DNA from 4 places in the Serratia sp. GW822-FHT06E05 genome. Region 2 is predicted to be linked to each of the others. Evidence: predicted binding sites of a transcription regulator. Region 2 holds the regulator's gene; each other region holds the start of a gene.
The links. The regulator sigma-54, encoded in region 2, starts transcription at its own class of promoters, with help from an activator protein. The targets are predictions, from matches to a motif close to GTTGGCACANNTTTCGCTNT.
Positions count from the first base shown of each region.

Region 1: a site for sigma-54 is predicted at 2,497-2,516, ahead of glnA (glutamate--ammonia ligase). Genes of this name have one in related genera too.
Region 3: a site for sigma-54 is predicted at 3,238-3,257, ahead of hypA (hydrogenase maturation nickel metallochaperone HypA). Genes of this name have one in related genera too.
Region 4: a site for sigma-54 is predicted at 2,654-2,673, ahead of glnK (P-II family nitrogen regulator). Genes of this name have one in related genera too.

Region 1 is NZ_JBXALM010000013.1:13,703-19,062, forward strand. Features, by position in the region: gene glnL (nitrogen regulation protein NR(II)) at 1-698, opposite strand, end outside; gene glnA (glutamate--ammonia ligase) at 1,008-2,417, opposite strand; gene typA (ribosome-dependent GTPase TypA) at 2,788-4,611, shown strand; gene yihX (glucose-1-phosphatase) at 4,775-5,360, shown strand, end outside.
Region 2 is NZ_JBXALM010000003.1:303,058-308,417, reverse strand. Features, by position in the region: gene ptsN (PTS IIA-like nitrogen regulatory protein PtsN) at 23-484, opposite strand; gene hpf (ribosome hibernation promoting factor) at 643-930, opposite strand; gene rpoN (RNA polymerase factor sigma-54) at 954-2,387, opposite strand; gene lptB (LPS export ABC transporter ATP-binding protein) at 2,438-3,163, opposite strand; gene lptA (lipopolysaccharide ABC transporter substrate-binding protein LptA) at 3,170-3,709, opposite strand; gene lptC (LPS export ABC transporter periplasmic protein LptC) at 3,678-4,256, opposite strand; gene kdsC (3-deoxy-manno-octulosonate-8-phosphatase KdsC) at 4,253-4,807, opposite strand; gene kdsD (arabinose-5-phosphate isomerase KdsD) at 4,825-5,360, opposite strand, start outside.
Region 3 is NZ_JBXALM010000001.1:325,952-331,311, reverse strand. Features, by position in the region: gene AC1RKC_RS01465 (proton-conducting transporter transmembrane domain-containing protein) at 1-1,868, opposite strand, end outside; gene AC1RKC_RS01460 (4Fe-4S dicluster domain-containing protein) at 1,868-2,482, opposite strand; gene hycA (formate hydrogenlyase regulator HycA) at 2,570-3,037, opposite strand; gene hypA (hydrogenase maturation nickel metallochaperone HypA) at 3,299-3,643, shown strand; gene hypB (hydrogenase nickel incorporation protein HypB) at 3,661-4,455, shown strand; gene hypC (HypC/HybG/HupF family hydrogenase formation chaperone) at 4,446-4,742, shown strand; gene hypD (hydrogenase formation protein HypD) at 4,726-5,360, shown strand, end outside.
Region 4 is NZ_JBXALM010000007.1:201,243-206,602, reverse strand. Features, by position in the region: gene AC1RKC_RS17240 (SmdA family multidrug ABC transporter permease/ATP-binding protein) at 1-659, shown strand, start outside; gene AC1RKC_RS17235 (SmdB family multidrug efflux ABC transporter permease/ATP-binding protein) at 652-2,430, shown strand; gene glnK (P-II family nitrogen regulator) at 2,723-3,061, shown strand; gene amtB (ammonium transporter AmtB) at 3,098-4,384, shown strand; gene AC1RKC_RS17220 (MOSC domain-containing protein) at 4,616-5,302, shown strand; gene asd (archaetidylserine decarboxylase) at 5,304-5,360, shown strand, end outside.

The DNA.
Region 1 (5,360 bases), on a different contig from region 2:
TGCGCCATTTCAGGCAGGCTCGGGTCGTAGTCCCGCACCAGCGTCACGTTATCCGGCTTCTCCAGCGACACCAGTTGGCACACTCGCTCTGCCACCTGATGAATGCTTTGGGTTATGTGCTGGCCCGGCCGCTGCGGGCCGAGCAGGCGATCGACCAGGTTGCGCAGGCGATCGGCCTGCTCAATGATCACCTTGGTGTATTCGGTCAGCGACGGATCGGGCAGCGCTTTGGCCAGTAGCTGTGCCGCGCCGCGCAGTCCGCCAAGCGGGTTTTTAATTTCATGCGCCAGGCCACGGACCAGATCGCGGGCTGCCACCTGCTGGGCGTGCTGAAGTTGTTCCTGGCTCAAACGGCGTTGGTTATCCATTGGCGCCAGCTCGATCAGGATATAGCCATCAGGCAGCGCCTGTGCGGTCAGGGAGAGGATATGCGCACGCCCGTCAACCACCAGGGTCACTTCGTTATCGGTAAAACCCTGACCGGCATGCAGGCTCTCACGCATCAGATCGACGTTCAGTGAGAAATAACCGAGCAAATCGGGTAACGGTGTACCGAAAAGTTTACGAGAACTTTGTGCCAGCAGTTGTTGTGCTGCCGGATTGGCGTAATGAACCGCCAGTGAGTCATCCAACAGCAGGATGCTGTTGATGAGAGAATTGAGGATCTGCCCTGCGTCGGGCAGCTTGCCAGTTGCCATATATGCCCTTTATCTTTCAAGACGCAGCGTTGTTGGCTGCTCTTACTCACACCAGTCACTTGGCAGACCAAGCTCCTGTCGGTTCGCTCGGTTGCCGCCTAGCTGCACCGTGAAATCTCTTGGGCATAGCAGACGACTGCACCTTTTTAGTGCATTTATCCTACTCCATCCGTTATGCACGCGGTATGGAATAGTTTTGCAGAAAATACGGTGGAGAAAAAAACCCATCCGAAGATGGGCTGAAAGTTTCCACGGCAACAAAAAAAGACAACTAAATCTGGGCGCCGCCCGCAGACGGCGCGGTAAAACTTAAACGCTGTAGTACAGTTCGAATTCAACCGGGTGTGGCGTCATGCGAACGCGGTCCATCTCTTCTTTGCGCAGATCGATGTAAGCATCGATAGCGTCGTCGGTGAATACGCCGCCACGGGTCAGGAACTCGCGGTCTTCGCTCAGTGCTGCCAGCGCTTCATCCAGGGAGCCTGCAACTTTTGGAATTTCAGCTTCTTCTTCCGGTGGCAGGTCATACAGGTTTTTGTCCATGGCGTCGCCAGGGTGGATTTTGTTAATCACACCGTCCAGGCCTGCCATCAGCAGGGCCGCGAAGCACAGGTACGGGTTAGCCGCTGGATCCGGGAAACGGGCTTCGATACGGCGCGCTTTCGGGCTGGCAACCACTGGGATACGGATGGAAGCGGAACGGTTACGGGCAGAATAAGCCAGCATGACCGGAGCTTCGTAGCCTGGGACCAGACGCTTGTAAGAGTTGGTGGTCGGGTTGGCCAGGGCGTTGATCGCTTTAGCGTGCTTGATGATACCGCCGATGTAGAACAGGGCAGTCTCAGACAGGCCGCCGTATTTGTCGCCGGCGAACAGGTTAGTCCCGTTCTTGGACAGCGACATGTGGCAGTGCATGCCGGAACCGTTATCACCGAACATTGGTTTCGGCATGAAGGTCGCGGTTTTGCCAAATGCGTGAGCCACGTTGTGAACCACGTATTTGTAGATTTGGATTTCGTCGGCTTTCTTGGTCATGGTGTTGAAGCGGGTTGCCACTTCGTTCTGACCTGCGGTTGCCACTTCGTGGTGGTGCGCTTCAACGACCAGGCCCATTTCTTCCATGGTCAGACACATGGTAGAACGGATGTCCTGTGAAGAATCGACCGGAGGAACCGGGAAGTAACCGCCTTTGACTGCCGGACGGTGGCCTTTGTTGCCGCCATCGTATTGGGTGCCGGAGTTCCATGCGCCTTCGATATCGTCGATGGCCACGTGGGAACCGCGGATGCTGCTGCCGAAACGAATGTCGTCAAACAGGAAGAATTCTGGCTCTGGCCCGAACAGAACGGTGTCCGCGATGCCGGAAGAGCGCAGGAAATCTTCTGCACGCTTGGAGATGGAGCGTGGGTCACGATCGTAGCCCTGCATGGTGCCTGGCTCGAGGATGTCGCAGCGAATGATCAGGGTAGATTCTTCGAAGAACGGATCCAGTACCGCAGTGCTGGCGTCTGGCATCAGCACCATGTCAGATTCGTTGATGCCCTTCCAACCGCCGATCGAGGAACCGTCAAACATTTTACCTTCTTCGAAGAAGTCGGCATTTACCTGATGAGCAGGGATGGTGACGTGTTGTTCTTTACCCTTGGTGTCAGTGAAACGCAGGTCTACGAATTTCACTTCATGCTCATTCAGCATCGTCAAAACGTGTTCAGCGGACATACTTAACTCTCCCGGATTTATCATTGTCGTCGTCGTGGAACGAATCTGTGAAACTGGCTTTTTTTGCCTTGAAAAGACTAAAGCGAAAACTGTGCCAACTTTGCTAAAGCGCTTTAATCGCCTTTCTGAGTGGGTTTTGCACAGAATCAGTATGCACCATCAGTGACGTTTTGCACTTAAATGGTGCAATCGGTGCGGGGTGGGGCACTGTAATGGTGCAAAAGTGCACCGGATGCTGCTTTTTGCACCGTGAAAGGGATCACATACTGACCTGTACACAGTTGTTTATAAGAGACTGTTGTGATCTTGTTTAGTCCCTCGCTTAATACGTGTACAATAGCGCGCTATTTCTAATGCCTGAGGCAAAGCTGTGATCGAAAATTTGCGTAACATCGCCATTATTGCCCACGTTGACCATGGTAAGACCACCCTGGTTGATAAGCTGCTGCAACAATCCGGTACTTTCGGAGAGCGTGTAGAAGCCACCGAACGCGTAATGGACTCCAACGATTTGGAGAAAGAGCGTGGGATTACCATCCTCGCAAAAAACACCGCCATTAATTGGAAAGACTACCGCATCAACATCGTGGATACCCCAGGACACGCCGACTTCGGCGGTGAGGTTGAGCGTGTGATGTCAATGGTTGACTCGGTGCTGCTGGTTGTGGATGCAATGGATGGCCCAATGCCGCAAACCCGCTTCGTGACCAAAAAAGCCTTCGCTAATGGTCTGAAGCCGATCGTGGTAATCAACAAGGTTGACCGTCCGGGCGCACGTCCTGATTGGGTTGTTGATCAGGTCTTCGACCTGTTCGTTAACCTCGACGCAACCGACGAGCAGCTCGACTTCCCAATCATCTATGCTTCTGCATTGATGGGGATCGCCGGTACTGACCACAATGAGATGGCGGAAGACATGACCCCGCTGTATCAAGCGATCGTAGACCACGTGTCTGCACCGCAGGTTGAGCTCGAAGCGCCATTCCAGATGCAAATCTCCCAGTTGGACTACAACAACTACCTGGGCGTGATCGGTATCGGCCGTATCAAGCGCGGTAAAGTGAAGCCAAACCAGCAGGTCACCATCATCGATAGCGAAGGTAAAACTCGCAACGGTAAAGTGGGCAAAGTGCTGGGCCACATGGGTCTGGAGCGTATCGAGTCTACCCTGGCTGAAGCGGGCGACATCATCGCTATCACCGGTCTGGGCGAGCTGAACATTTCCGACACCATCTGTGACACCTCTGCAGTGGAAGCACTGCCGGCGCTGTCTGTAGATGAGCCGACCGTAACCATGTTCTTCAACGTCAACACCTCACCTTTCTGCGGTAAAGAAGGTAAGTTTGTGACTTCGCGTCAAATCCTTGAGCGTCTGAACAAGGAACTGGTGCACAACGTGGCACTGCGCGTTGAAGAAACTGAAGATGCTGATGCATTCCGCGTATCTGGCCGTGGTGAACTTCACCTGTCGGTTCTGATCGAAAACATGCGTCGTGAAGGTTTCGAACTGGCGGTATCCCGTCCGAAAGTAATCTTCCGTGAAATCGATGGTCGTAAACAAGAGCCGTTCGAAAACGTGACCTTGGACATCGAAGAACAGCACCAGGGTTCAGTCATGCAAGCCATGGGTGAGCGTAAAGCTGACCTGAAAAACATGGATCCAGACGGTAAAGGCCGTGTGCGTCTCGACTACGTGATCCCAAGCCGCGGCTTGATTGGCTTCCGTAACGAGTTCATGACCATGACTTCCGGTACCGGTCTGCTGTACTCCACCTTCAGCCACTACGACGACGTGCGTCCGGGTGAAGTTGGCCAGCGCCAGAACGGCGTGCTGATCTCTAACGGCCAGGGTAAAGCGGTAGCGTTCGCCCTGTTCGGTCTGCAAGATCGCGGCAAGCTGTTCCTGGGTCACGGTGCGGAAGTGTATGAAGGCCAGATCATCGGTATTCACTCACGTTCCAACGACCTGACCGTGAACTGCCTGACCGGTAAGAAGCTGACCAACATGCGTGCTTCCGGTACTGACGAAGCCACTACCCTGGTTCCGGCTATCAAAATGACTCTGGAGCAAGCTCTGGAATTCATCGATGATGACGAACTGGTAGAAGTCACGCCAACCTCGATCCGTATCCGTAAGCGTCACCTGACGGAAAACGATCGTAAGCGTGCAAGCCGCGGTCCTAAAGAAGCCTAATCGCCGATTTAGTCTGCAACACTTAGGGCGCGCCAGCGCCCTGAGTTTTTTCCTCTGTCTTTTCTCATTTCTGCCGCGTGCTATACGCTTTTCCATCCGCTCTCTATTCAGCCTCTGCTTTTCCCGCTACAGTAAAATCTCACCGGCCCATCAGGAGAGGACTATGCTGTATATCTTTGATTTAGGTAATGTGATCGTCGATATCGATTTCAAACGTGTACTGGGTGTATGGAGCAGTTTGAGCGGTACGCCATTGGCGGTCTTGTCCGAACGTTTTGCTATGGGCGAATTGTTTCAGCAGCACGAGCGCGGTGAAATCAGCGATGAAGACTTTGCCGAAGGGCTGAGTGCCGAAATGGGGATTGCCCTCAGTTTCGAGCAGTTCGCTACCGGTTGGCAGGCGGTGTTTGTTGCCCTGCGTCCAGAAGTGATCGACATCATGAAGCGCCTGCGCAGCGAAGGTCACCGGGTGGTGGTGTTATCGAACACCAACCGATTGCACTGCAATTACTGGCCGCAGCACTACCCGCAGGTGGCCGAAGCCGCCGATCATCTCTATTTGTCGCAGGATCTTGGCATGCGTAAGCCGGACGCCAACATTTATCTGCACGTACTGGATGCAGAAAATACTTCGCCGGATGACGCGGTGTTCTTTGACGATCACCCGGATAACGTCGCCGCGGCACAGGCGCTTGGCATCAAAACGGTTCACGTGACCGACCGCGACGTAGTACCGGCTTATTTTGCCC
Region 2 (5,360 bases):
TGGAAGTCACGCCAGCCGGGCGTTACTCGGTGATGATTTGGTAAAGCTCTTCGTCACTTTGCGCCGCGCGCAGGCGGCGGCATACTGTTTTGTCGGCCAGACGCTTGGCGACCAGAGACAGGGTATGCAGATGGGTTTTACATTGGTCGGCCGGCACCAGCAGGGCGAACAGCAGATCGACCGGCTGGTTATCAATGGCGTCGAAGGCGATAGGTTGGTCGAGACGAATAAACACGCCAACGGCCCGCAGTGTGTCCTCTTCCAGTTTGCCATGGGGGATGGCGATACCGTTGCCGATACCGGTGCTGCCCATGCGCTCGCGGGTGAGAACCGCGTCAAATACCACCTGGGGTGGCAGATTGAGCTGTTTGGCGGCCAGTTCGCTGATAATTTCCAAAGCCCGTTTCTTGCTGGTGCAATGTACGGAGCTTCTGGTGCACTCGATATTTAATACCGAGCTTAACTGCATTGTTTCGTTGTTCATCTCATCTTCACTTAAAACCACACCAGCAAGCAGGCTTGTGAGGTGATTTTTCGCCTTGTTTAACCCTGATGGCTTATCGGCGCGTACCCAAACAGGTAACGCGCCGATGGCCGAGGCTACGTTTGAGCCGTACCCGCTGACGGAAACGGCCCAGAATGTCAGTGTTGTTTCAGTTTGTCTTTATGTTTGTTCAATTGACGCGCCAGTTTGTCGATCAGGGTATCAATTGCCGCATACATGTTCTCGTCTTCCGAGGTGGCGTGCAACTCGCCTCCATTCACGTGCACCGTCGCTTCCGCAATCTGCTGCACTTTTTCCACACTAAGCACGACATACACCTGATTTATGCGGTCAAAATACTGTTCGAGTTTGGCGAACTTGGTGTTCACGAACTCACGCAAGGGTTCGGTGATTTCGATGTGGTGTCCGGTAATGTTGAGCTGCATAGTGTCTTCCTTCTCAATAGAGGTCAAACCAACTGTTTACGTTGGTTGGACGGCGGGATGGACAAAGACTCTCGGTACTTGGCGACGGTACGCCGCGCCACGATGATCCCCTGATCGGAGAGCAGGGTAGCCAGCTTGCTGTCGCTGAGCGGTTTGGCGGGGTTTTCCGCCGCAATCAATTTCTTCACCACCGCCCGGATCGCCGTAGAGGAAGCTTCGCCCCCGCTGTCGGTATTCACGTGGCTTGAGAAGAAATATTTCAATTCGAAAATGCCGCGCGGACTGTGCAAAAACTTCTGCGTGGTCACGCGTGAGATTGTCGATTCATGCATCTCCACGGCCTGAGCGATATCCGCCAGCACCATGGGCTTCATAAATTCCGCGCCTTGCTCAAAGAACGCCTGCTGCTGCTCGACGATGCAGCGCGAAACTTTCAGCAGGGTGTCGTTGCGGCTTTCCAGGCTCTTGATCAGCCATTTCGCTTCCTGCAAATTGCTGCGGATGTACTGACCGTCGCTGTCGTTACGCGCGCTATTGCCCAGCGCAGCATACTGCTGATTGATCTTCAGCCTTGGGATGCTGTCGCTGTTGAGCTCGACCGTCCACACATCCTGCACTTTGCGGACCAGCACGTCCGGGATCACGTACTCAGATTCGCCGGTGTTGATCGACTGGCCTGGACGCGGATCGAGTGACTGGATCAGCAACATCGCTTCTTTCAGTGTATCTTCTTTTGAGCGCGTTGTTCGCATCAGGCTGCGAAAGTCGTGGTTAGCCAGCAAGTCCAGATGTTCGCTGATGATCAGGCGCGCTTCCGCCAGGTAAGGCGTGTCTTGGGCGTATTGGGATAGCTGAACCAGCAGACAATCGCGCAGGTCGCGCGCCGCGACGCCAACCGGATCAAACCGCTGTACGCGCTTCAATACCGCCTCGACTTCGTCCATTGTCACATTCTCGTCACCCATGCTCTCCAGAATGTCTTCCAGCGGCACGGTGAGATAGCCGGTGTCATCGACGGCGTCGACGATCGAGGTGGCAATGGCAGCATCGGTATCGGAAAACGGCGTCAGATCCACCTGCCACATCAGGTAATCCTGCAGGGTTTGGGTGGTTTCACCCTGATACACCGGCAGTTCGTCGTCACTGTAATCGGTGCGAGTTCCTGACGGAGTTCCGGCGGTATAGATCTCGTCCCAGGTGGCGTCCAGCGGCAGCTCTTCGGGCATGTCCTTTTGTTCCAGCGCCTCCCGGGTATCCAAACCTTCGGTTTCGGTCGTCTCTTTCGCGTCGATTTCTTCGTGCAGATCGGTCTGTTCAAGCAGTGGATTGCTCTCTAACGCCAGCTGTATCTCCTGCTGGAGCTCAAGCGTGGACAACTGCAGCAGGCGTATGGCCTGCTGGAGCTGGGGGGTCATGGCCAGTTGTTGGCTAAACCTGAGTTGCAAACCTTGCTTCATATTCTTCAGTCTACTTCCGTTAACAGTCGCCCATCAGGACGCGCCGGTACTCAGAGGCGGAATTCTTCGCCCAGATAAACGCGTTTTACCTGCTCATCGGCCAGAATAGCATCCGGCGTACCGTGAGCAATCAGTTTGCCCTGGCTGACGATATAGGCGCGTTCACACACGTCCAGCGTTTCGCGCACGTTGTGGTCGGTGATCAGCACGCCCAGGCCGCTGTCACGCAAGTGCTCGATAATTTTTTTAATGTCGATAACGGAAATCGGGTCAACCCCGGCGAAGGGTTCATCCAGCAGGATGAATTTCGGGTTAGCCGCCAGCGCACGTGCGATCTCCACGCGGCGACGTTCGCCACCGGACAGCGCCTGGCCCAGGTTGTCGCGTAGATGGGAGATATGGAACTCTTCCATCAGTTCTACCGCACGGTCTGCCCGCTGTTCGCTGCTGAGATCGTCACGGATCTCCAGCACCGCCATCAGGTTGTCGTAAACGCTCAGGCGGCGGAAGATCGAGGCTTCCTGCGGCAGATAGCCGATGCCACGACGCGCACGGGCGTGCAGTGGCAGCAGGCTGATGTCTTCTTCGTCAATCACGATACGTCCGGCGTCACGCTGAACGATACCGACCACCATGTAGAACGTGGTGGTCTTGCCGGCGCCGTTTGGCCCCAGCAGGCCGACGATCTCGCCGGATTTCACTTTCAGGCTGACGTCTTCAACGACTTTGCGGCCCTTGTAGGCTTTCGCCAGGTTTTCTGCGATGAGTGTAGCCATAAGTGATTAGTTACTCTTGTTTTGCCCGTTTTTGTCTTGCAACTGCGACGGTACCAGAACCGTAGTCACGCGCTTGCCTTTATCGCTAAACGCCTGCATTTGCTGCTGTTGCACCAGGTAGGTGATGCGATCGCCCTTGACGTTGCTGTCGAGCTGTTCCAGGTAGGCGTTCCCGGTCAGGGTCACCAACTGAGACGCCACATCGTAACGCACCTTCTGAGCGTGGCCTTTCACCGGCTTGCCGCTGTCTTGCATCTGATAGAAGGTTACCGGGTTGCCGAAAGCTTCAATATAGGTTTTGTTCTGATCGCCGCCCGGGCGGGTGACCACGACTTTGTCCGCTTTGATATCGATGGTGCCTTGCTTGATCACCACGTTATCGGTAAAGGTGCTGACGTTGCTCTGCATGTCCAGAGACTGTTTCAGCGAGTCGATGCTCACCGGCTGATTGGAGTCGGACTTCAGCGCCCATGCGGGGGCGCTGGCGGCCAAAATCAAGCTGCCGATTAACAGATTACGGCTTGGTTTGTTGGTTTTGAATTTCATAGTTGGTCTTAACCTTATCAATCAGCTCAGCGGTTTTGGCCCGCAGGTTCCCACGCATTTTCATGCCGTTAGAGGTGAAGTTCGTCCCGTAAAGTGTCACTTCGTCATCCGAAGACACATCCTGGGTCACCAGGTTCACCTGAGCATTGTCTGTTTTAATTTTTTCCAGCTGCGACGTGGTGGTCAGGCTGTTCACCTCGACGTGGCCGTAAAGATACAGCATCCGGTCTTTAGTCAGTTTGGCGCGGTCGGCGCGAACTGACCAGGTGGCCACCGCGTTTTCATCAAACAGCGTCATCACCGGCTGGGTGAACCAGCTTAATTCATCGGCGGTGTAGTATTTTACGTCTTCGGCCACCAGCTTGTAACTCAGCTTGCCGGTCGGATTGTACACTATGGTGACCGTGTGCTGGCTCTGATAAGTCGGGTCCTGGCTGTTCACCGGCCCCGGCGTAGTATCATCACTGAAATCCGTCATGTTCCAGCCAATCAGCGCCAAGGCGATCACCGCCAGCAACAGGGTGATCCAAAGTTTGGTTTTACTCATATCGATAGCCCTTTGGCGTCTTCCAGCTTGTTTTGAGCCAAAAGAATAATGTCGCACAGCTCGCGTACCGCACCGCGGCCGCCGGCAATGCGGGTAACATAGTGGGCTCGTGGCAACAGAAGCGGGTGCGCATCTGCCACCGCGACCGCCAGGCCAACCTGCGCCATCACCGGCCAGTCGATCAGATCATCGCCGATATAGGCGACCTGATCTGCCGTCAGCGACAGTGTATCCAACAGTTCGCGGAAGGCCAAAAGCTTATCGGATTGCCCCTGATAAAGGTGGGTGATACCGAGTGTTTTAGCCCGGTCTTCCAACAGTTTGGCGGAGCGACCAGTGATGATAGCTACTTCGATATCCGAAGTTTTCAGGCAACGGATGCCGTAGCCGTCACGCACGTTGAACGCTTTTAATTCTTCGCCATTGTTGCCCATGAAAATCAGGCCGTCTGACAGTACGCCATCAACATCACAAATCAGCAGGCGGATTTTGCCGGCACGCGCCATGACGTCTTGCTCTACAGGCCCGTAGCAGGTTTCAACCAGACTCATTGAGTTCTCTTCCATAGTTAAACGACGCCGGCGCGCAGCATGTCATGCATATGTACCACACCCAGCAATTGGTCGCCATCGGCAACCAGCAGCGCGGTGATATGACGTTGCTGCATCAGATTCAGCGCGTCCACCGCCAGCAGGTTCGGGCGAACTCGTACACCGCCGAGCGTCATGACATCGACGATCCGCGCTTCGTTGAGATTGATGCCCATATCGAAAATCCGGCGCAGGTCACCGTCGGTGAAGATACCGGCGATTTTCATCAAATCATCGCAGATAACCGTCATACCAAGGTTCTTTCGGGTGATCTCCAGCAGCGCATCGCGCAGCGATGCATCGGCGCTGACGTGAGGAATTTCATCGCCGCTGTGCATGATGTCGCAGACGCGCAGCAACAGGCGGCGACCCAGTGCGCCCCCGGGGTGCGATAAAGCAAAATCTTCCGGTGTGAAACCGCGCGCCTTTAACAGTGCGACGGCCAACGCATCCCCCATCACCAGCGTAGCGGTGGTGCTGGTGGTCGGCGCCAGGCCGAGTGGGCAGGCCTCCT
Region 3 (5,360 bases), on a different contig from region 2:
CAGGCAAAAGCCACCACCAACAGCACCGCAAGCTCCACTGCGGCCAGGCCGCGGCAGAAGGCAACGAAGGCGTTACAATGTAACGGGTTGAACAAGGATTCCGGCAGCCAACGGCGCAGTTGATAGAGCGGGGCGAACATCACCCGAAGCGGTTGGGCAAAACCGGTGGCGGTGATCACCATCGCCTCCTCATGACCATATCCGCAGGTCCAGGCGCTACCCTGTACCCGGCGAGGTTGACGACGGGTCTGATAACGTGCAGCAATCAATAGCGGCAGCAGCGGCATTGCCAGCAACAAAATGGCGATCAACGGGGTAGAAACCAAAGTGTCGGACACGGAGAGGGATTGTTCGGCCGTCATGCCGATCAGCCGGGCAAACAGCGGGATGACCCAGGGCGCACCCAGGCCGCAAACCAGACACAGCAACGCGGGCAGCGCATGGCTCAGCGTCAGGCACAAGTTAGCCTGCACGGCCTGGGCCGCAGCAGCGCAGCGCGGGGCTCCCAGACAGGCGACGCCAAACACCTTGCTGACGCACATCACTGCCAGCGCACCAGTCAGGGCCAGCGCAGCCGCCAGCAACGGCCCGAACAGATGGCCAATAAAGCCAGGGGCCGCACTGAAATGGAACAGTCCCTGATAGATCAGCCATTCACTAGCGAAACCGTTCAATGGCGGCAGTGCGGCCATGGCCACCAGGCCGATCAGCAGAGAAATGGCGGTCCAGGGCATCAGCCGTGCCAGCCCGCCCATTTTCTCCATGTCCTTCAGCCCGGTTTGTTGTTCAATGGTGCCCGCCGCCAACAGCAATGCGCTTTTGAACAGGCTGTGGTTCAACAAATGGAACAGGCCGCCGATCAGGGCGAACGCCGTCAGTAATGGCTGTTGCAGCGCCATACCAACCATGGCACCGCCAATGCCCAGCAGGATGATGCCGATATTCTCCAGCGTGTGGTAAGCCAGCAAGCGCCGCAGATCGTGCTCCATCAGCGCATACAACCCGCCAAAAAATGCGGTGCCGGCGGCCAGCAGCAGGACCAGCAATCCCCACCACAGCGGGGGCGTACCCAGCAGATCCAGTCCTATCTTCAGGATCCCCAGCAGGCCGACCTTCATCAGTGCGCCGGAAAACAACGTGGCGGCAGAGGCCGGCGCGCTGCTGTGGGACTGAGGCACCCAGGCATGCAGCGGCATCACCCCGGCAAAAATGCCAAACCCGGCCAACGCCAGCAGGAAGACGCCGTTACGCAGTGCATCCGGTAATGGCGTAGCGCGGATCACGCTGAATTGCAGGCTGTGGCTGTGGGTATAAATCAGTGCGAAAGCGATAACCAACAGCAGGGTGCCCAGGCGCATCAGCAAAAACTGGCTGTGCCCGGCCCGCAGACTTTTCGCGTTCGGGGCGAGGACAATCAAGAAATAGCCGCACAGCGCCGCCAGTTCTAACAGCAACAGCAAGGCCAGTGCATTATCGGCGATCGCGGCGGCGCTGAGTGCTGCCAGCATCAGATTGATCAGCCCGCCCAACCGACCACCTGCACTGGCGTTCAGCTTCGCGACGCTTCCGATGTGATACAGCGCGGCACAGATCCCACACAAAGCCATCACCAGCAATAACAACGCATTAATACCGCTGATTTCCACCGCATAACTCAACCAGGGCAAACGGGTGCTGTGCAGCGGTGCGAACAGCAGTTGTCCGGCGGCCAACAAGGTGGCGATGGCACACAGCAAGGTGCCGCCACCCAGCAAGGCATTGACACGCGGCCAGGGGGCCAGCAGCCAGCTCAGCAACGCGAACAGGAGATACCCGACGAATGCCAGAGTCAGCAACGACAATGGGTCGGGCGCAATGGGGTAAAACATCAATTCGGCTCCTTGCGGGATTCTGGGGCGGTAGCTAACGGCAGCTCGGCGCTGAGCGCCTGCATGGCGTTGCGCCTTTTCTGTTCGCTGGCGTTACGCACGTCGTGGTCGCTGACCAAGCGAATGGCCTGGGTAGGACAGGTGCGGATACAGGCCGGGCCTAAGGGGGTGAAAGCGCAAAGGTCGCACTTGACCGCCACGGCGCGGACACCGGGCACGCAATCCAGGAAGGCGCCAATCGGCCGCGGCGCTTTAGCGGCAGGCAGGGCCAGCGGTGTGTTGCAGTCTGAGGGGATCGCTAACGGGGTGCTGCCGCCGAAGCCTATGGCGCCGAACGGGCAAGCAATACCGCAGAGTTTGCAACTGACGCACAGGCTCTCGTTCAGGACGATGGCATCATCCTGATGGCGAATGGCGTTTACCGGACAGACCTGCGCGCAGGGCGCATCCTCACATTGATGGCACATCACCGGTGCCGAATCGCGGGCGTTACGAATCACCTGCAAGCGGGGTAATGCCTGCAAACCCCGTTGCCGATGTTCTGCAGAACAACTGGCCATGCAGGTATTGCAGCCAATACACAATTTGGGGTCCGCAATAATAAAGCGGTTCATGCACACTCCTTGCTTCGTCATTTATGACGAAATCGTCAGTAAAAAATGACGTTTCGACAGTTTTCTGTCAGTGAGTAACGCCGACAGTCAGACGGACAGGGTTATTTTTTTCAGTGCGTCATGAATGGCGTGGCCGTCATGCAGCGAATCAAACAGGCATTGGTAAATAACGGCGATCTTATCCAGATAATGTTCAAATACCGCCGGCATATCGCGATTGTTTATTACACCGTCAATATTACCGTCTTCATCCAGCGAGGCATGGGCGAAGGGGGCGAAATTCTCCGCTTCATGCGGCGATGCCAAATTAATGCGATAGCAGATATCACGGCTGTAAAATCCCTCACTTAATTGAATGCTCACCGTGAAGTGGTTGAACAGTACAAAACGCAGATCGTCGTCCTGACCGTAAGTAAACTGATGATTAATCTTCTTTTTAGTGGTGGTAACCGCTTTGATTAAGGTGCTGTGGTAGGTTTGCCACTGCGCCATCAGGCGGTTGCTTTTGTTGGCGATATAATCGGCCTGGCTGGTTACTTCACTGATAGTACTCATTGTCGTCACTCAAAATTGATGGTCATTGTCGAATCGCTTCGGGTGAACGACTTAAAGCATAAAGCGTGCCAGTCTCTGGTGATTTTCATTATTTCCTTTTAATTCAATCATCAGGGTTAGAATTAATCTTTAAATTGGATTGGGGACCGCCAGCTAATTACTGTCGACGTCATGACACTCGACAAATATGCCAAATGGGTTTTGGCACCATATTTGCAACGCAAGGTGACGAAACGTTTTATCCCCCTGAGTGGAGGCCGGATGCACGAAATAACCTTGTGCCAACATGCGATGGAAATAATGCAGCAACAGGCTCGTCAACATCGTGCGAAACGTATTACCGCGGTGTGGTTCGAAATTGGCGCATTTTCCTGCGTGGAGGCGGAATCGCTGCGGTTCTGTTTTGACATGGTATGTCGCGACACCCTGGCCGAAGGCTGTGAGCTGCATCTGACTGAACAACGCGCCTTGTCCTGGTGTTATGACTGCCAGGCGGACGTCGAGCTGTTGATCCCGCAGGTTTTGGTCTGCCCGCACTGCGCCGGAAGAAACCTGCGGGTGCAGGCCGATGATGGATTGCAAATAAAACGTCTGGAAATTGAATAACTGAAAGGAGAAAGAACATGTGCAGCACTTGCGGTTGTGCCCATGGGGAAATGACGATTGAAGGGCAAGCAAAGGTACCGTTTCGCCCGCAGCGGCCTCTGCAGGGGGACCTGCATTATGGACTGGGATTGGCGGGCACTCATGCGCCTGGCATCAGCCAGCGGCGAATGCTGGAAATAGAAACCCGGGTGTTGGATAAAAACGATCGTCTGGCCGAACGCAATCGCCAGTATTTTGCCGAGCAACACATCCTGGCGTTGAATCTGGTTTCCAGCCCCGGTTCTGGCAAAACCACCTTGCTGACCGAAACCCTGCTGCGGCTGCGCGGGATGCGTGAGTGCGCGGTGGTGGAAGGAGACCAGCAAACCACCAACGATGCCGAACGTATCCGCGCCACCGGCGTGCCGGCGATCCAGGTCAATACCGGCAAAGGCTGTCATCTGGATGCGCAAATGGTTCACGAAGCCGCCCAGCGCCTGGAGCTCAAACCCTGCAGCCTGCTGTTTATCGAAAATGTCGGCAACCTGGTTTGCCCAGCCAGCTTCGATCTGGGGGAGCGGCACAAGGTGGCGGTGCTGTCGGTCACCGAAGGGGAAGACAAGCCCCTCAAGTACCCGCATATGTTCGCCGCCGCACGTCTGATGCTGCTGAACAAGGTCGATCTGCTGCCGTACTTGAAGTTTGATCTGGCCGCCTGTATCGCCAATGCCCGTCAGGTTAATCCCGACATCGAGATAATTACCCTTTCTGCGACTCAGGGGGAAGGGATGGATCAGTGGTTGGCCTGGCTGGAGCTGCAGCTATGTGCATAGGGATCCCCGGGCAGATCGTGGCGTTGGATCAACACCAGCCTCAGCACGCCTGGGCCGACGTCTGCGGCGTGCAGCGAGAAGTGAATATCGCATTGGTTTGCCGGGAGGGTGAACCCAAAGAAGCGATGCTGGGGTGTTGGGTATTGATTCACGTGGGCTTTGCGATGAGCCGCCTCGATCAACAAGAGGCCGAGGATATGCTGGCAGCACTGCAGGCGATGGGGGAAGTGGAACAGGACGTGGCGCTGTTTTTGGCGGGGGAGGATAACCATGGATTACGTAGATGAATTTCGCGATCCGCAGCGGGTAAAGAAACTGCTGCAACATATCTGGCACCGCGCCGCACAGTTGCCGTTTACCGCCGAACGACCGCTGCAAATCATGGAGGTGTGTGGTGGCCATACCCATGCGATATTCCGCTTTGGCCTGGATAAGCTGCTGCCGGCGCAAATCGAATTCATTCATGGCCCCGGCTGCCCGGTTTGCGTTTTACCTATGGGGCGCATCGACGCCTGCTGCGAAATCGCCGGGCACCCCGAAGTGATTTTTTGCACCTTCGGCGATGCGCTGCGGGTGCCAGGACAGCAGGGGTCTTTACTGCAGGCGCGCGAGCGCGGGGCCGACGTGCGCGTGGTCTACTCACCGCTGGATGCCCTGATGCTGGCGCGGCAAAATCCGCAACGGCAGGTGGTGTTCTTCGCGCTGGGTTTTGAAACCACCATGCCGGTCACGGCGATCACCCTGCAACAGGCGCGGCAGGAAGGCCTGGACAACTTCAGCGTATTTTGTCAGCACATCAGCCTGATCCCCACCTTGCGCAGCCTGCTGCAACAGCCGGATGTACGCATTGACGGTTTTCTGGCACCCGGCCACGTCAGCATGGTGATAGGCACCGAGCCCTATCA
Region 4 (5,360 bases), on a different contig from region 2:
CTGGTAAGTCAACGTTACTGTCGTTGATCCAGCGCCAGTTTGATGTGGATGATGGTCAGATTAGCTATCAGGGATTGCCGCTGACCCAGGTGAAGCTCGACGACTGGCGCTCGCGACTGTCTGTGGTGAGTCAGACGCCATTCTTGTTCTCGGACAGCGTGGCCAACAATATTGCGCTGGGGAATCCGGGCGCGACGCAGGAACAGATTGAGCGTGCAGCCCAGTTGGCCAGCGTGCATGAAGACATTATGCGCCTGCCGCAAGGCTATGAAACTGAAGTGGGTGAGCGTGGCGTGATGCTGTCCGGCGGCCAGAAACAGCGTATTTCTATTGCCCGTGCATTGTTACTGGATGCAGAAATCTTGATCCTCGACGATGCGTTGTCGGCGGTAGATGGTCGAACCGAACACCAAATCCTGCACAATTTGCGCAGTTGGGGACAAAACCGGACGGTGATTATCAGCGCGCACCGGCTTTCGGCACTGACCGAAGCCAGCGAAATTCTGGTGATACAACACGGCGGCGTGGCTCAGCGTGGCGAACATGCGTCCCTGGCGGCCCAACCGGGCTGGTACCGCGATATGTACCGCTATCAGCAACTGGAAGCGGCGCTGGATGAGGCACCGGAAAGCGGCGAGGAGATACTGGCCAATGAATAAGATGCAAAAGCTGTGGCCGACGCTGAAACGGTTGCTGGCTTATGGATCGCCATACCGCAAACCTCTGGGGCTGGCGGTGTTGATGTTGTGGGTTGCGGCGGCAGCGGAAGTCGCCGGACCGATCCTGATCAGTTATTTTATCGATAACTATGTGGCTAAGGGCCAGTTGCCGCTGATGATCGTCTGCGGGCTGGCGGCGGCCTATATTCTGCTGGAGCTGTTAGCGGCGGCGCTGCACTATTTTCAAGCGTTGTTGTTCAACCAGGCCGCGGTCGGGGTGGTTCAACGCCTGCGTACCGACGTGATGGACGCCGCGTTGCGTCAGCCGCTCAGCGCTTTTGATACGCAGCCGGTGGGGCAGTTGATCTCGCGAGTGACCAATGACACCGAGGTGATTAAAGACCTGTACGTCATGGTAGTGTCCACCGTATTGAAAAGCGCTGCGCTGATTGGCGCCATGCTGGTGGCGATGTTCAGCCTGGACTGGCGTATGGCGCTGGTGGCGATCTGCATCTTCCCGGCGGTGTTTGTGGTGATGGGCATTTACCAATACTACAGCATCCCGATTGTGCGCCGGGTGCGCAGCTATCTGGCAGACATCAACGACGGCTTTAACGAAGTGATCAACGGCATGGGCGTGATCCAGCAGTTCCGCCAGCAGATCCGCTTTGGTGAACGCATGAGCGCCGCCAGCCGTTCGCACTACACCGCGCGTATGCAGACTCTGCGGCTGGATGGTTTCCTTTTGCGTCCGCTGCTCAGCCTGTTTTCGGCGCTGGTGCTGTGTGGCCTGCTGATGTTGTTTGGCTTCAGCGGTGAGGGAAGCATTGGCGTGGGCGTGCTCTATGCCTTTATCAACTACCTCGGGCGTCTGAATGAGCCGTTGATTGAGCTGACGTCGCAGCAGTCGATTCTGCAGCAGGCGGTGGTGGCCGGTGAGCGTATTTTCGAACTGATGGATCGCCGTCAACAGAGCTATGGAACGGACGATCGCCCGCTCGAGAGTGGCCGCATTGATATTGAAGACCTGAGCTTTGCCTACCGCGATGACAAAAAGGTGCTGCAGCATATTTCGCTGTCGGTGCCGTCGCGGGGTTTTGTGGCGTTGGTGGGGCATACCGGCAGCGGCAAGAGCACGCTGGCCAACCTGCTGATGGGGTATTACCCGGTCAATCAGGGCGAAGTCCGTCTCGATGGTCGTCCGCTGGCCAGCCTGTCGCACCGTACGTTGCGGCAGGGGGTGGCAATGGTGCAGCAGGATCCGGTGGTGATCGCCGAATCGGTGCTGGCCAACGTTACGCTGGGCCGTAACATCAGTGAAGAGATAGTGTGGCAGGCGCTGGAAACGGTGCAATTGGCTGAGCTGGTACGCAGCTTCCCACAGGGGATTCACACCCGGCTGGGCGAGCAGGGTAACAACCTGTCGGTGGGCCAGAAACAGCTATTGGCGATGGCCAGGGTATTGGTGCAGGCGCCGCAGATCCTGATCCTCGACGAAGCGACCGCCAACATCGATTCAGGTACTGAGCAAGCGATTCAGCGTGCACTGCGTTTGATTCGTGAACATACCACGCTGGTGGTGATCGCTCACCGATTGTCGACCATTGTCGATGCCGATTCCATTCTGGTTCTGCACCGGGGTCAGGCGGTCGAGCAGGGCAATCATCAGCAACTGTTGGCTCAGCAGGGACGTTACTACCAGATGTACCAGCTGCAACTGGTGGGTGAAGAATTGGCCGCTGCCAATCGCGAAGAAACACAACCCGCATGATCTGGGGGCCGTTTTAACGGCCCCTTTCTTTTGTCGCCACGCACCACAAACAGGCACAAGCCCGTTTAAAATCCCTCTCGCTGCACTTTTTCGACGCGCTACGCACCAAATTAGTGCGCAATATTTAATCAGCCCATCAGTTGGTCGCGCGCTATTAGCCGCTCGTCGCATGCCAGATCCCCATCCTGCCGGTTAATTTGCTGAATCCGCGTACAAAACCATTTGTGGCATAGCCTTTGCTTTATAAGTCTCGTACCGGGGTGAGTTTGGGCTTAATTCGTGGAGGGGCAATATGAAGCTGGTGACCGTGGTGATTAAACCATTCAAGCTGGAGGACGTGCGTGAAGCCCTATCCTCTGTAGGCATTCAGGGGCTGACCGTAAGCGAAGTAAAAGGCTTTGGTCGCCAGAAGGGGCACGCTGAGCTCTATCGCGGAGCCGAATACAGCGTCAACTTTTTACCTAAAGTAAAAATCGACATCGCTATCGCCGACGATCAGTTGGATGAAGTGGTTGATGTGATTAGTAAAGCGGCGTACACCGGCAAAATCGGTGACGGCAAAATTTTCGTTGCCGAATTGCAACGTGTCATTCGCATTCGCACCGGCGAAACAGACGAAGCAGCACTGTAATCACAGGCTCAGTAAAGTAATGGGGATGGATTGATAATGAAAAAACTTTTATCCATGTTGGGCCTGAGTACGGTAACCATGGTTCCTTCTTTGGCCCTGGCCGCTCCGGCGGTCGCAGACAAGGCTGACAACGCCTTCATGATGATTTGCACCGCTTTGGTGCTGTTCATGACCTTGCCGGGTGTCGCTTTGTTTTACGGTGGTTTGCTGCGCTCCAAAAACGTGCTCTCCATGCTGACCCAGGTCACCGTCACCTTCGCATTGGTGTGTGTTCTGTGGGTGCTTTATGGCTACAGTCTGGCTTTCAGCGAAGGTAATGCCTTCTTCGGTGGTTTCCAGACGGCGATGCTGAAAGGCATTGGCATTGACAGCGTCACCGGGACCTTTAGCCAGATGATCCACGTAGCGTTCCAGTGTTCATTCGCTTGTATCACCGTCGCGCTGGTGGTGGGGGGCTTTGCCGAGCGTATCCGCTTCTCGGCGGTAGTGATTTTCGCCGCTATCTGGTTCACCATTTCCTACCTGCCGATTGCCCACATGGTGTGGGGCGGTGGCTTCCTGGCCGCTGATGGCGCGTTGGACTTTGCCGGCGGCACCGTGGTGCATATCAATGCGGCAAGTGCCGGCCTGGTGGGCGCTTATCTGCTCGGCAAGCGTGCTGGTTTCGGTAAGGAAGCTTTCAAACCGCATAACCTGCCGATGGTATTTACCGGCGCTTCTATCCTGTATATCGGCTGGTTCGGCTTTAACGCCGGTTCTGCCAGCGCGGCTAACGGCATTGCGGCCCTGGCTTTCCTGAACACCGTAGTGGCAACCGCAGGCGCTATTCTTTCCTGGACTTTTGCCGAGTGGATTGTGCGCGGTAAACCTTCTCTGCTGGGGGCCTGTTCCGGCTGTATCGCCGGGCTGGTTGCCATCACGCCTGCTGCGGGTACCGTAGGGGTTGGCGGGGCGTTGATTATCGGCCTGGTCGGTGGCATTGCCGGTCTGTGGGGCGTGGTCACGCTGAAGAAATGGCTGAAAGTGGACGATACCTGCGATGTGTTCGGTGTACATGGCGTATGCGGCATCGTCGGATGCTTGCTGACCGGCGTGTTCACCTCCGCCTCGCTGGGCGGAACCGGGTACGCAGAAGGTGTTACCATGGGGCATCAGGTGTGGATCCAACTGTTGAGCGTGGTGATCACGCTGGTATGGTCTGGAGTGGCCGCCTTCATTGCCTTCAAAGTGGCAGGTGCTATCGTCGGGCTGCGAGTACCGGAAGAGCAGGAGCGCGAAGGTCTGGACGTCAACAGCCATGGTGAGAGTGCCTATAACCAATAAGCCTTGAAGAAGGGCAGTGCGCTAAATAACTCGAAAAATAATGATGATGCAGAAAGGGCGATGGAGACATCGCCCTTTTTCTTTTTTAACGATATTCCCCCTTTTTAAGTAATGCACTGTTTTTATTGACCTTATATTAATTGCATTATCAAGTGCTTTTTCTATAATGGCTTTGATTTGTACTGTTTGTTTTATTTATTTGTATTAATACGTATTAAGTGGGAGATAACGATGAAAGGAATAGTGAATTCTGTTTACGTAGGAAAAGTGGTTCCTTTCACTCGTCCTGATAGCTTTACCGGCATATTCAAAAAAGAGGTTAATCATCTGGTTTCAGTAGGTTATGAAGGCATTGAGGGTGATGAGATCGGCGACCTGAAGGTACATGGCGGGCCGGAAAAGGCGGTACACGTTTATCCATTGGAACATTATAAAAAGTGGAAGGCAGAATTTCCCGACTGTCCCTTTTTCGAGAATGCCGGCGCATTTGGCGAGAATTTTAGCACTATCGGTTTGGATGAAAGTCAGGTCTTTGTCGGCGACATTTTTAGCATAGGGACGGCAGTAGTGGAGGTTTCACAAGGTCGATTACCCTGTTGGAAGTTAAATGACAGATTCGACATTCCCTATTTTTCGGAAATGCTACAAATTAACTACCGCACCGGTTGGTATTTCAGGGTGATTCAGCAGGGAAATGTCGGTTTGGGCGATGAAATTACCTTGATTAACAGGACCAATGATAAATGGAGTTTGCAGGAGATAATGAAAGTTATTTTTACCAAATCTCTTGATGAAGAAACCCTGACCAGTATGTTGGAATTACCCTTGGTTGCCTCTTGGCGGAAACTGTTTATGAAAAGATTGCTCACTGGGGCTGTTGAAGATTGGTCGCCAAGATTGCATGGAAAAAAGGATTAAAATGAAAGGGTACGTTGATTTTTTATCGCTGCTACGTACAAACCTATTCAAAATTGGT